One region of the Pantoea brenneri genome, then DNA from elsewhere that is predicted to be linked to it. Evidence: predicted binding sites of a transcription regulator. Region 1 holds the regulator's gene; each other region holds the start of a gene.

Region 1 (4,695 bases):
CGACCAGGTGACGCTGTATGGCCGCAGTTTTAACTCCACCGGCATGAAAATGCGCGGCAATTTACGGACAAAAAACGCCGAGTTAATCGAAAAGGTCAAAACTTCTTATGAAATTCAAAATGAACAAAAATAGCCTTAAGCTTTTACTCGCCAGCATGCTGCTGGCGAGCAGCGTGCCTGCGCTGGCCCTGACCGGTGACTCGGATAAGCCCGTCAATATTGACTCGCAGAACCAGGCGCTGGATCTGCAGGGCAATGTCGCGACCTTTACCGGCAACGTTATCGTCACTCAGGGTTCGATCAAAATCACCGCTGATAAAGTGGTGGTGACCCGTCCGGGCGGCGACAGCAAGAAAACCATCGTCGATGCGTACGGCAATCCTGCCACCTTCTACCAGATGCAGGACAGCGGCAAACCGGTGCAGGGCCATGCGGCAAAACTGCACTATGAACTGGCTAACGACTTTGTTGAACTGACCGGCAACGCCTTCATTGAGCAGCAGGACAGCAACATCAAGGGCGATCGCATTACCTATCTGGTGAAAGAGCAGAAAATGCAGGCTTACAGCCAGGGCCAGAATAAGCGCGTCACCACCGTGCTGGTGCCGTCGCAACTGCAGGATAAAGGTTCGTCCAACAGCGGAAAGAAGAGTAACTGATAGCTATGGCCACATTAATCGCAGAAAACCTGGCGAAGGCATATAAAGGCCGTCGCGTGGTAGAAGATGTCAGTCTGCAGGTAAAGTCAGGCGAGATTGTCGGCCTGCTGGGTCCCAACGGTGCCGGTAAAACCACCACCTTTTACATGGTGGTCGGCATTGTGCCGCGCGATGCGGGACGCATTATTATCGATGACGAAGATATCAGTATCCTGCCGCTGCATGCCCGTGCGCGTCGCGGTATCGGCTATCTGCCGCAGGAGGCCTCTATTTTCCGTCGCCTCAGCGTCTACGATAACCTGATGGCGGTTCTGCAAATCCGTGACGACCTCACCGAAGAGCAGCGTCAGGATCGCGCCAACGAGCTGATGGAAGAGTTTCACATTGAGCACCTGCGCGACAGCATGGGTCAGGCGCTCTCCGGCGGTGAACGTCGCCGGGTCGAGATCGCCCGCGCGCTGGCCGCCAACCCTAAATTTATCCTGCTGGATGAACCGTTTGCGGGTGTCGACCCGATCTCGGTCATCGACATCAAGAAAATCATTGAGCATTTGCGTGACAGCGGCCTTGGCGTGTTGATTACCGACCATAACGTGCGCGAAACCTTAGCGGTGTGCGAACGGGCATATATCGTCAGTCAGGGCCACCTGATCGCGCACGGTACGCCGAATGAAATTCTGGCAGATGAGCAGGTTAAGCGGGTTTATTTGGGTGAAGAGTTCAGACTCTGATAAGGTGTCGTAAATACTGATGTTTACCTGGGAACTACCATCCTGTCTATGAAGCAAGGTTTGCAACTCAGGCTCAGCCAACAGCTGGCGATGACACCGCAGTTGCAGCAGGCGATTCGTCTGCTGCAACTCTCTACGCTTGAACTCCAGCAGGAGTTACAGCTGGCACTGGAAAGTAATCCGCTGCTTGAACAAACCGACCTGCATGATGAAATCGACTCTCGTGAGGCTCCTGAAGGCGAAGCGCTGGATACCCGTGAAGCGCTTGAGCAGAAAGAGATGCCTGACGAGCTGCCGCTGGACGCGACCTGGGATGAAATCTACACCGCCGGCACGCCATCCGGGACCGGTACCGATTATCAGGATGATGAGTTACCGGTTTATCAGGGCGAAACCACCCAGTCACTGCAGGATTACCTGATGTGGCAGGTTGAGCTAACGCCATTTAGCGATACTGACCGCGCTATTGCCACTTCGATCGTGGATGCGATCGACGATACCGGATACCTCACCGTTTCGCTTGACGAGATCCTCGACAGCATCGGCAACGATGAGCTTGAGGCCGATGAAGTCGAAGCGGTGCTGAAACGCATTCAGCGCTTTGATCCGGTTGGCGTCGGTGCGCGCGATCTGCGCGACTGTCTGCTGGTGCAGCTGTCGCAATATGCGCCCGAGACGCCGATGCTGGCGGAAGCCCGCCTGATCGTCAGTGAACATCTGGATCTGCTGGCCAACCACGATTTTCGCAGCCTGATGCGGGTGACGCGCCTCAAAGAAGAGGTGCTGAAAGAGGCGATGATGTTAATTCAGTCGCTGGACCCGCGTCCCGGTCAGTCAATTAATACCGGTGAACCGGAATATGTGATCCCCGACGTGCTGGTGCGGAAAGTCGGCAGCCGCTGGACGGTTGAACTGAACGCCGACAGCGTCCCGCGCCTCAAGATCAACCAGCAGTATGCCGCCATGAGCGGGGCGACGCGTAACGACAGCGACAGTCAGTTCATTCGCAGCAACCTGCAGGAAGCGCGCTGGCTGATTAAAAGCCTGGAAAGCCGCAACGATACGCTGCTGAAAGTGACACGCTGTATTGTCGAGCAGCAGCAGGCCTTCTTTGAACAGGGCGAAGAGTTTATGCGCCCGATGGTGCTGGCCGATATCGCCCAGGCGGTTGAGATGCACGAATCGACCATTTCCCGCGTCACTACGCAAAAGTATCTGCACAGTCCGCGAGGCATTTTTGAACTGAAGTACTTTTTCTCCAGTCACGTGAATACTGAAGGTGGCGGCGAAGCCTCATCGACAGCCATTCGCGCACTGGTGAAAAAATTAATCTCGGCGGAAAATCCAGCCAAACCCTTGAGCGACAGTAAACTCACCTCCATGTTATCTGATCAAGGGATCATGGTGGCACGTCGTACCGTCGCCAAATACCGCGAGTCTTTATCCATCCCGCCATCGAACCAGCGCAAACAGCTGGTTTGACAGAAATGAGAAGGAAGACCTATGCAGCTGAACCTTACCGGGCAAAATGTTGAAATCACCGCACCACTGCGCGATTTCGTCAGCGGTAAATTTGCCAAACTGGAACACTATTTCGAACATATCAATCAGGTTTATATTGTGCTGAAAGTTGAGAAAGTCACCCAGGTGGCTGACGCAACGCTGCACATAAACGGTGGCGAGCTGCACGCCACGTCCGAAGCGGAAGATATGTATGCGGCGATTGACGGGTTGATCGACAAGCTCGCCCGTCAGCTGACCAAACACAAAGATAAACTGAAAAAACACTAACCTTCACGCTAGCTACGCGCGCCTGCCGCGCAGAGCCGACAGGATGGGGCGGATAATCCGCCCCGTTTTGTCATCTAAGCAAGCGCCATTTACTGCCAGCATCATGATACGCTGGTGGCTGATGGCCAGGTTAACTCGCAAGTGAAACGATAATGAACAACGATCTAACACTGGAATTGAGCACAGTGCTTTCGCCTGACTGCACCCGCAGCGGCGTACACTGCCAGAGCAAAAAACGCGCGCTGGAAATCATCAGCGAACTGGCCGCTAAGCAGCTCAACCTGCCGCACCAGACGCTTTTTGAAGCGATCCTCACCCGTGAACGCATGGGCAGTACCGGTATTGGCAACGGCATTGCCATACCACACGGTAAACTGGAAGAGGATACGCTACGTGCTGTCGGGGTGTTTATCAGCCTTGAACAGCCGATCGCGTTTGATGCCGTTGATAATCAGCCGGTCGATCTGTTGTTTGCCCTGCTGGTACCGGCTGACCAGTGCAAAACTCACCTGCACACCCTTTCACTGGTGGCGAAGCGTCTGGCGGATAAAACCGTCTGTCGCCGTCTGCGCGCCGCGCAAAGTGATGAAGAGCTCTATGCCATTATCACAGAAGGCCAGTCAGAGCAGTAAAGCGTCTTTACCGGCCGCGTGCCGGTTTTAAAACGGGAGAGAAGGTCATGGTGCTGATGATCGTGAGCGGTCGGTCAGGCTCGGGGAAGTCAGTGGCGCTACGCGCGCTGGAAGATATGGGTTTTTACTGCGTCGATAACCTGCCGGTGGTGCTATTGCCCGAGTTGGCCAACTCGCTGGCGGAGCGCAACATCTCGGCAGCGGTGAGCATTGACGTACGCAACATGCCTGAATCCCCTGAGATTTTTGAAACCGCGCTGAATAACCTGCCCGACTCATTTTCACCCCAGCTGCTGTTTCTTGATGCCGATCGTAATACCCTGATTCGCCGCTACAGCGACACCCGCCGTCTGCATCCGCTCTCCAGTAAAAATCTGTCGCTGGAAAGCGCCATTGATGAAGAGAGTGATTTGCTGGAGCCACTGCGTTCACGGGCCGATCTGATCATCGATACCTCAGAAATGTCGGTCCACGAACTGGCAGAGATGCTGCGTACCCGGCTGCTGGGCAAGCGTGAACGTGAGCTGACGATGGTGTTTGAGTCGTTTGGCTTCAAGCACGGCATCCCGATTGATGCCGATTATGTGTTTGACGTGCGCTTCCTGCCGAATCCGCACTGGGACCCTAAGCTGCGCCCTATGACCGGCCTCGATCGTCCGGTGGCTGCCTTTCTCGATCGCCATACCGAAGTGCACAACTTCATCTATCAGACCCGCAGTTATCTGGAACTGTGGTTGCCGATGCTGGAAACCAACAACCGCAGTTATCTGACTGTCGCTATCGGCTGTACCGGCGGGAAACATCGTTCGGTCTATATTGCAGAACAGCTGGCGGACTACTTCCGTTCACGCGGCAAGAATGTACAGTCACGTCACCGTACGT
Region 2 (4,695 bases), on a different contig from region 1:
CGCCACGCTGGCCTGCGTTCACGAGGATATTCTGCGGCTGCCGCAGGGCTATGAAACCGAAGTCGGGGAGCGTGGCGTGATGCTGTCGGGCGGGCAGAAGCAGCGTATCTCGATTGCGCGCGCGCTGCTGCTGAACGCGGAAATCCTGGTGCTTGATGATGCGCTGTCGGCGGTAGATGGCCGTACCGAGCATGAAATACTGCACAATCTGCGCCAGTGGGGACGAGGCCGGACCCTGATCATCAGCGCCCACCGTTTATCGGCGCTGACTGAAGCCAGTGAAATTCTGGTGCTACAGCACGGCACCATCGCGCAGCGTGGCGATCATGAAGCGCTGGCGGATCGCCCGGGCTGGTATCGCGACATGTACCGTTATCAGCAGCTGGAAGCCGCGCTGGATGACGATGAGAATGAGAAAGGAGTGCCGCATGGCTAAGTCTGCCCGCTTGTGGCCCACCCTGAAGCGCCTGTTAAGTTACGGCAAGCCGTGGCGGAAATCCCTGTCGCTGGCGGTGGGCATGTTATGGATTGCCGCCGCCGCCGAAGTGACCGGGCCGGTGCTGGTCAGTTACTTCATCGACAATCTGGTGGCGAAACATCAGATGCCGTGGGGGCTGGTTACCGGGCTGGTAGTGAGTTTTATCCTGCTGCAACTGCTGGCGGCCGCCCTGCATTACTGGCAGGCACTGCTGTTTAACCGCGCCGCCATTGGGGTGGTGCAGCGCTTGCGCAGTGACGTGATGAATGCCGCGCTGTGCCAGCCGCTCAGCGCCTTCGACACCCAGCCGGTCGGACAGATTATTTCGCGCGTCACCAATGACACCGAAGTAATCCGTGATCTCTATGTCACGGTGGTGGCGACGGTACTGCGCAGCGCGGCACTGGTAGGCGCCATGATGGTGGCGATGTTCAGCCTCGACTGGCGTATGGCGCTGGTAGCGATGATGATTTTCCCGCTGGTGCTGGTCGTGATGCTGATTTACCAGCGTTACAGCACGCCGATTGCCCGCCGGGTCCGCAGCTATCTGGCCGACATTAATAACGGCTTCAACGAAGTGATCAGCGGCATGAGCGTGATCCAGCAGTTTCGTCAGCAGGCGCGTTTTGGCGAGCGGATGGGCGAGGCGAGTCGTTCGCACTATCTGGCGCGGATGGAAACGCTGCGGCTTGACGGTTTCCTGCTGCGCCCGTTGTTAAGCCTGTTTTCAGCCATGGTGTTGTGCGGATTGCTGATGCTGTTCAGTTTCTCCGTGCCCGGCGTGTTTGAAGTCGGCGTACTGTATGCCTTTATTACCTATCTGGGACGGCTGAATGAGCCGCTGATTGAGCTCACCACCCAGCAATCGATGTTGCAGCAGGCGGTGGTCTCGGGCGAGCGGATCTTCGAGCTGATGGATGCGGCGCAGCAGCAGTATGGGCCCGACGCGCGGCCGCTGGCCACCGGTCGTCTGACCCTGAGAAACCTCAGCTTTGCCTATCGCGAAGATCGTGACGTGCTCAGCGAAATCAATCTTGAGGTGCCGTCACGCAGCTTTGTGGCGCTGGTCGGGCATACCGGCAGCGGCAAAAGTACCCTGGCAAATCTGTTAATGGGTTACTACCCGATTACCCGCGGTGAGATACGCATTGACGATCGTCCGATTGGCGAACTCAGCCATGCAGTACTGCGGCGGGGTATCGCGATGGTTCAGCAGGATCCGGTGGTGCTGGCGGATACGCTGCTGGCTAACGTCCGGCTTGGTCGCGAGATCAGCGAAGAGGCGGTCTGGACGGTGCTGGAGCAGGTGCAGCTGGCCCCTCTGGCGCGTGCATTGCCTGACGGCATTCACACCCGGCTGGGCGAGCAGGGCAACAATCTGTCTGTGGGTCAAAAGCAGCTGCTGGCGCTGGCGCGAGTCCTTGTCGATCTGCCGCAGGTGATGATCCTCGACGAGGCGACAGCCAATATCGACTCGGGCACCGAGCAGGCGATTCAGCAAACGCTGCGAACCCTTCGCCAGCACAGTACGCTGGTGGTGATCGCCCACCGGCTCTCAACAATTACCGAAGCGGATAACATCCTGGTGCTGCATCGTGGCAGGGTGGTCGAGCAGGGGAATCACGCGCAATTACTGGCGCTGCAAGGCCGTTACTGGCAGATGTATCAGCTGCAGCAGGTAGGTGATGATCTGGCGACGGGCATCCCCTTAACAACCGCAGGGTAAGTTGCACCTTTTTTGCGCGGTTTTATCAGAATAATCTGTATAAATGCACGCCTTTGATGCCTGATGCACCAAAGGAGTGCATTCGCTTTTCTGGCAGTGCGCCATTCTCTGCGCTGCTGACTGACCCCCGACAAAACACGCCTTGCCCCGTCTCGCCTCGGTGATTGATTCCACGGTTTTTTTATTTATGGCACAGGCTTTGCTTAGATCCCTGCGTGTCCGTGAGACTCACTCATTTAATCGCTGGAGGGGATCCAATGAAGCTGGTTACCGTCGTAATTAAGCCATTCAAGCTGGAGGATGTGCGTGAAGCGTTATCCTCTATCGGCATTCAGGGGCTGACCGTCTCCGAAGTAAAAGGTTTTGGTCGTCAGAAAGGCCACGCGGAGCTGTACCGTGGCGCAGAATACAGCGTGAACTTCCTGCCTAAAGTCAAAATTGACATCGCCATCGCTGACGATCAGTTAGACGAAGTGGTGGATGTCATCAGTAAAGCGGCTTACACCGGCAAAATTGGCGACGGTAAAATTTTCGTGGCTGAACTGCAGCGCGTCATTCGTATTCGTACCGGCGAGACCGACGAAGCCGCTCTGTAATTAAGACTCAGTACTGTGATGGGATGGAAAAAAATGAATAAAGTTTTCGCTAAGTTGGGCCTCACCAGCATGGCACTGTTACCATCGCTCGCGATGGCTGCACCTGCCGTTGCGGACAAGGCTGATAACGCATTTATGATGATTTGCACCGCGCTGGTGCTGTTTATGTCGATTCCAGGTATTGCGCTGTTTTACGGCGGATTGATTCGCGGCAAGAACGTCCTCTCCATGCTGACACAGGTTGCGGTCACCTTTTCTCTGGTCTGCGTATTGTGGATGGTTTACGGCTATTCACTGGCCTTTAGCGAAGGTAACGCCTTCTTTGGTGGCTTCGGCTGGGCGATGCTGAAAAACATCCAGCTGACCGCAGTAATGGGCAGCTTCTACCAGTATATCCACGTTGCCTTCCAGGCATCGTTTGCCTGTATCACCGTCGGCCTGATTGTCGGTGCCATTGCTGAACGTATCCGTTTCTCTGCCGTGCTGATTTTTGTTGGTGTCTGGCTGACCCTGGCCTATCTGCCTATCGCACATATGGTGTGGGCGGGCGGCTTCCTGGCTCAGGATGGCGCGCTGGACTTCGCTGGCGGCACCGTGGTGCACATCAATGCCGCAGTTGCCGGACTGGTTGGTGCTTATCTGGTTGGCAAACGTGCTGGCTTCGGCAAAGAAGCGTTCAAACCGCATAACCTGCCAATGGTCTTCACCGGTACCGCCATCCTCTATGTGGGCTGGTTCGGCTTCAACGCCGGTTCTGCCTCGGCGGCTAACGAAATTGCGGCGCTGGCCTTCCTGAATACCGTTGTCGCTACTGCGGGCGCGGTGCTGTCATGGACCTTTGGTGAGTGGGCCGTACGCGGTAAACCTTCACTGCTGGGCGCCTGTTCTGGCTTCATTGCCGGGCTGGTGGCTATTACTCCAGCCTGTGGTTACGTGGGTGTCGGCGGGGCGTTGATTATTGGTCTGGTTGGTGGACTGGCCGGACTGTGGGGCGTCACCACCCTGAAGAAATGGCTGCGGGTGGACGATCCCTGCGATGTGTTCGGCGTGCACGGCGTCTGCGGCATCGTGGGCTGTATCCTGACCGGCGTCTTCGCTTCTTCTTCACTGGGCGGTGTGGGCTACGCTGAGGGCGTGACCATGGGCCATCAGGTGTGGGTGCAGCTGTTCAGCGTCGGCCTGACCATCGTCTGGTCTGGAGTAGTAGCCTTCATCGGCTTCAAGCTGGCGGACATGATTGTCGGACTGCGCGTGCCGGAAGAGCATGAGCGTGAAGGTCTGGACGTCAACAGCCACGGCGAGAATGCTTATAACCAATAAGTTTTCCTCGACAGTTTGAAATCAGGGGCGAGAAATCGCCCCTTTTTTTATTCGCTGCGCTGCCGCATCACCCCTTCCTGCACCGTCGACGCCACCAGCACGCCTTGCTGATTATAGAACTCGCCACGGACAAAACCGCGCGCGCCAGAAGCGGAGGTGCTGACCACGCTATACAGCAGCCATTCGCTGAAGTCGAACGGGCGGTGGAACCACATCGAGTGATCGATGGTGGCGACCTGCATATCCGCCTCGAGAAAGCCTTTACCGTGCGGCTGCAGCGCCACCGGCAGGAAGTTAAGATCGGAAGCATAGCCCAGCAGATATTGATGGATGCGCAGATCGTCCGGCAGCGTGCCGTTGGCGCGGATCCATACCTGACGCTCAGGTTTATCGACGTGACCCTTGAGCGGATTGTGGAGCTGCACCGGGCGAATCTCCAGCGGCCGTTCAGCGATAAACTTCTCACGCAGTTTTTCCGGCAGCAGATGCGCCATTTTCTGCGCCATCACCTGCTCAGACAGCAGGTTGTCAGGGCCGGCAACCTCCGGCATGGCATTCTGGTGTTCAAAGCCGCT
Region 3 (4,695 bases), on a different contig from region 1:
CATGCCGGGCTGCTGCGGCCCTAACAGGCGATCGACCAGATTTCTCAACCGGTCCGCCTGTTCAATAATCACTTTGGTATATTCGTTCAGCGACGGATCGGGCAGGGCGCGTGATAACAACTGGGCGGCACCGCGTAATCCACCCAGCGGATTTTTGATTTCATGCGCCAGGCCGCGCACCAAATCGCGCGCGGCTACCTGCTGAGCGTGCTGTAACTGTTCCTGACTGAGACGACGCTGATTATCCATCGGCGCCATTTCCAGCAGAAGTAAGCCATCGGGCAAACGCTGGGCGGTCAGCGACATGATGTGCGCGCGTCCATCGACTACCAGCGTGACTTCACTGTCGGTAAATCCCTGGCCAGCCTCAAGACTCTCGCGCATCACCTCAATATTCAGCGAAAAGTAGCCGGTCAGTTCCGGTAACGGCGTGCCGAACAATTTACGTGAGCTTTGCGCCAGTAATTGCTGCGCCGCCGGATTGGCATAGTGGATAACCAGGTCGTTATCCACCAACAAAATACTGTTGATTAACGCGTTGAGAATCTGCCCTGCATCGGGCAGAGAGCCAGTTGCCATACAGCGTTCCTCTGCACTAAGTTAGTGCATTTTAGTCTTTAAGCCGAAATGAAGGCGAATGAACGGTGAATTCGCGGAGAAAAAAGCCCATCCGAAGATGGGCTGAAAGTTTCCACGGCAACAAAAACGTCTGACCAATTAAACGCTGTAGTAAAGCTCGAACTCTACCGGATGTGGCGTCATGCGGACGCGGTCCAGTTCTGCTTTACGCAATTCGATGTAAGCGTCGATGGTTTCGTCGGTGAACACGCCGCCACGAGTCAGGAACTCGCGGTCTTCGTTCAGGGCGTTCAGCGCTTCTTCCAGCGAGCCAGCAACTTTTGGAATCTCAGCTTCTTCTTCCGGTGGCAGGTCATACAGGTTTTTATCCATCGCATCGCCAGGATGGATCTTGTTGATGATGCCGTCGAGGCCAGCCATCAGCAGTGCGGTGAATGCCAGGTATGGGTTAGCCGCTGGGTCCGGGAAGCGCGCTTCAATACGACGTGCTTTCGGGCTGGCTACAACCGGGATACGGATTGAGGCTGAACGGTTGCGGGCAGAGTACGCCAGCATAACCGGGGCTTCGTAACCAGGGACCAGACGCTTGTAGGAGTTGGTGGTCGGGTTCGCCAGCGCGTTGATCGCTTTCGCGTGCTTGATGATACCGCCGATGTAGAACAGCGCCATTTCAGACAGGCCGCCGTATTTGTCACCGGAGAACAGGTTCTGGCCGCCTTTAGACAGTGACATATGGCAGTGCATACCTGAACCGTTGTCGCCAAACATTGGCTTCGGCATAAAGGTCGCCGTTTTGCCGTAGGCGTGGGCCACGTTGTGCACGACATATTTGTAGATCTGAATTTCGTCGGCTTTTTTGGTCATGGTATTGAAGCGGGTTGCCACTTCGTTCTGACCCGCAGTCGCCACTTCGTGGTGATGCGCTTCAACCACCAGACCCATCTGCTCCATCGTCAGACACATGGCAGAACGGATGTCCTGTGATGAGTCAACCGGTGGCACCGGGAAGTAGCCGCCTTTCAGACCTGGACGGTGACCTTTGTTACCGCCTTCGTACTCTTTGCCGGTGTTCCAGGCCGCTTCGATATCGTCGATAGCAACGTGTGAACCGGAGGTCGATGAACCGAAACGGATGTCATCGAACAGGAAGAATTCAGGCTCTGGCCCAAACAGCACGGTGTCAGCGATGCCGGAAGAACGCAGGAAATCTTCAGCGCGCTTAGCAATTGAGCGTGGGTCACGATCGTAGCCCTGCATGGTGCCAGGCTCGAGAATGTCACAACGGATGATCAGCGTAGAATCTTCAAAGAAAGGATCCATGACCGCCGTAGTAGCGTCAGGCATCAGCACCATGTCTGATTCGTTAATGCCTTTCCAGCCACCGATGGAGGAGCCATCGAACATTTTGCCTTCTTCGAAGAAGTCAGCGTTAACCTGGTGAGCAGGGATAGTAACGTGCTGTTCTTTACCTTTGGTATCGGTAAAACGCAGGTCAACAAACTTAACTTCATGCTCGTTCATCATCGAGAGAACGTGTTCAGCGGACATACTCAACTCTCCTGGAAATGGTCATTGTCTACATGGTGAGGGAACGTCGTTGCCGGGAATGCGTTTCTGACTACTGCCATCCCTGACCTGGCTATTCCGGCACGCTCTTCAACCGTCGTCTGACTGGCGTTTGCGCTTAAAAGAGATAAAGCGAATTCTGTGCCAACTTTCTCCGTGTCGGTTAAATCGCCCTGTGGTGCACCTTTTTGTCCTCCGGTCGCTGCACCACGATAGTCTCAGTGCACTATTATGGTGCTTTTGGTCGATCGTTAAGCACTAAAGTGGTGCAACAGCCCAACTTAGTGCATTTTCTGCACCGGGAACAGTGCGAATTTGCGGCAATGCAATAAACTTTCAGTGAAAAGTGTGATCGTGTTCAGTCTTCCGCTTAATCCGTGTACAATAGCGCGCTATTTCTAATGCCTGAGGCAAAGCTGTGATCGAAAATTTGCGTAACATCGCCATCATCGCGCACGTTGACCATGGAAAGACCACCCTGGTTGACAAACTGCTGCAACAATCCGGTACTTTTGATGCCCGTACCGAAGCAACCGAGCGCGTGATGGACTCCAATGATTTGGAGAAAGAGCGTGGGATTACCATCCTCGCAAAAAACACCGCCATTAAGTGGAATGACTACCGTATCAACATCGTTGATACCCCAGGACACGCCGACTTCGGTGGTGAAGTTGAGCGCGTCATGTCCATGGTGGACTCGGTGCTGCTGGTTGTAGATGCGATGGATGGCCCTATGCCGCAAACTCGCTTCGTGACCAAAAAAGCGTTCGCGCATGGTCTGAAGCCGATTGTGGTTATCAATAAAGTTGACCGTCCTGGCGCGCGTCCGGATTGGGTTGTTGATCAGGTATTCGACCTGTTCGTTAACCTCGACGCGACCGACGAGCAGCTCGACTTCCCTATCATTTTCGCCTCGGCGCTGAATGGTATTGCAGGTCTGGAGCACACCGATATGGCGGACGATATGACTCCGCTGTATCAGGCGATTGTTGACCACGTTTCTCCACCACAGGTTGAAGCTGAAGCGCCACTGCAGATGCAAATCTCGCAGCTGGACTACAACAACTACCTGGGTGTTATCGGTATCGGCCGCATCAAGCGCGGTAAAGTGAAGCCTAACCAGCAAGTCACCATTATCGATAGCGAAGGTAAAACCCGTAACGGTAAAGTCGGTAAAGTGCTGACTCACCTGGGTCTGGAGCGTATCGACAGCGACCTGGCTGAAGCGGGCGACATCATCGCCATCACCGGTCTGGGCGAGCTGAATATCTCTGACACCATTTGCGATCCACAAAATGTTCAGGCGCTGCCAGCGCTGAGCGTGGATGAGCCAACGGTAACCATGTTCTTTAACGTCAACACCTCACCGTTCTGCGGTAAAGAAGGTAAGTACGTGACTTCACGTCAGATCCTTGAGCGTCTGAACAAAGAACTGGTACACAACGTGGCGCTGCGTGTTGAAGAAACCGAAGATGCTGACGCGTTCCGCGTATCAGGTCGTGGTGAGCTGCACCTGTCTGTTCTGATCGAAAACATGCGTCGTGAAGGTTTCGAACTGGCGGTATCCCGTCCGAAAGTTATCTTCCGCGAAATCGATGGCCGTAAACAAGAGCCATTCGAGAACGTAACGCTGGATATCGAAGAGAACAACCAGGGTTCAGTCATGCAAGCCATGGGTGAGCGTAAGGGCGATCTGAAAAACATGGATCCGGATGGCAAAGGCCGCGTACGTCTCGACTACGTGATCCCAAGCCGTGGCCTGATCGGCTTCCGTAACGAATTCATGACCATGACCTCAGGTACCGGTCTGCTGTACTCCACCTTTAGCCACTACGACGATATTCGTCCGGGCGAAGTGGGCCAGCGTCAGAACGGCGTACTGATCTCTAACGGTCAGGGTAAAGCCGTTGCGTTCGCGCTGTTCGGCCTGCAGGACCGCGGTAAGCTGTTCCTGGGTCACGGTGCAGAAGTGTATGAAGGCCAGATCATCGGTATTCACAGCCGTTCTAACGACCTGACAGTCAACTGTCTGACCGGTAAGAAGCTGACCAACATGCGTGCTTCTGGTACGGATGAAGCGACTACTCTGGTGCCGCCAATCAAGATGACGCTGGAGCAGGCGATCGAGTTCATCGATGATGACGAACTGGTAGAAGTTACGCCACAGTCCGTGCGTATCCGTAAACGTCACCTGACTGAAAACGACCGTAAACGTGCTTCACGTGGTCCTAAAGACGCATAATCTGCGCCTTTAATTGATGAAAAGCCCCGTTATCGGGGCTTTTTTTTTGCCTGCTATTCCTGTCTGTTGCCACCAGGCCAGCGATAAGTGGTGTTGCCTGACAGGCGCATCACGCGCCGGTCAGCGTTTGCGTTTTTCTCTCTGAGGTTAGCTGTTCAGCCTGCACTTTTGCCGCTAGAGTGAATACTCCAGGGAACCGAAGGAGGCGCACCATGTTGTACATTTTTGATTTGGGCAATGTGATCATTGATATCGATTTTAACCGCGTGTTAGGTGTCTGGAGTGACCTTAGCCGCGTGCCGCTGGCG

Evidence for each region. The regulator sigma-54, encoded in region 1, starts transcription at its own class of promoters, with help from an activator protein. The targets are predictions, from matches to a motif close to GTTGGCACANNTTTCGCTNT.
Region 2: a site for sigma-54 is predicted at 2,391-2,410, ahead of glnK (P-II family nitrogen regulator). Genes of this name have one in related genera too.
Region 3: a site for sigma-54 is predicted at 2,275-2,294, ahead of glnA (glutamate--ammonia ligase). Genes of this name have one in related genera too.

What each region holds. Positions count from the first base shown of each region.
Region 1 is NZ_JBCGBG010000003.1:161,703-166,397, reverse strand. Features, by position in the region: gene lptC (LPS export ABC transporter periplasmic protein LptC) at 1-133, shown strand, start outside; gene lptA (lipopolysaccharide ABC transporter substrate-binding protein LptA) at 108-659, shown strand; gene lptB (LPS export ABC transporter ATP-binding protein) at 665-1,390, shown strand; gene rpoN (RNA polymerase factor sigma-54) at 1,439-2,872, shown strand; gene hpf (ribosome hibernation promoting factor) at 2,894-3,181, shown strand; gene ptsN (PTS IIA-like nitrogen regulatory protein PtsN) at 3,334-3,813, shown strand; gene rapZ (RNase adapter RapZ) at 3,861-4,695, shown strand, end outside.
Region 2 is NZ_JBCGBG010000001.1:2,118,635-2,123,329, reverse strand. Features, by position in the region: gene AABB92_RS10075 (SmdA family multidrug ABC transporter permease/ATP-binding protein) at 1-436, shown strand, start outside; gene AABB92_RS10070 (SmdB family multidrug efflux ABC transporter permease/ATP-binding protein) at 429-2,204, shown strand; gene glnK (P-II family nitrogen regulator) at 2,462-2,800, shown strand; gene amtB (ammonium transporter AmtB) at 2,834-4,120, shown strand; gene tesB (acyl-CoA thioesterase II) at 4,168-4,695, opposite strand, start outside.
Region 3 is NZ_JBCGBG010000009.1:12,064-16,758, forward strand. Features, by position in the region: gene glnL (nitrogen regulation protein NR(II)) at 1-579, opposite strand, end outside; gene glnA (glutamate--ammonia ligase) at 718-2,127, opposite strand; gene typA (ribosome-dependent GTPase TypA) at 2,564-4,387, shown strand; gene yihX (glucose-1-phosphatase) at 4,600-4,695, shown strand, end outside.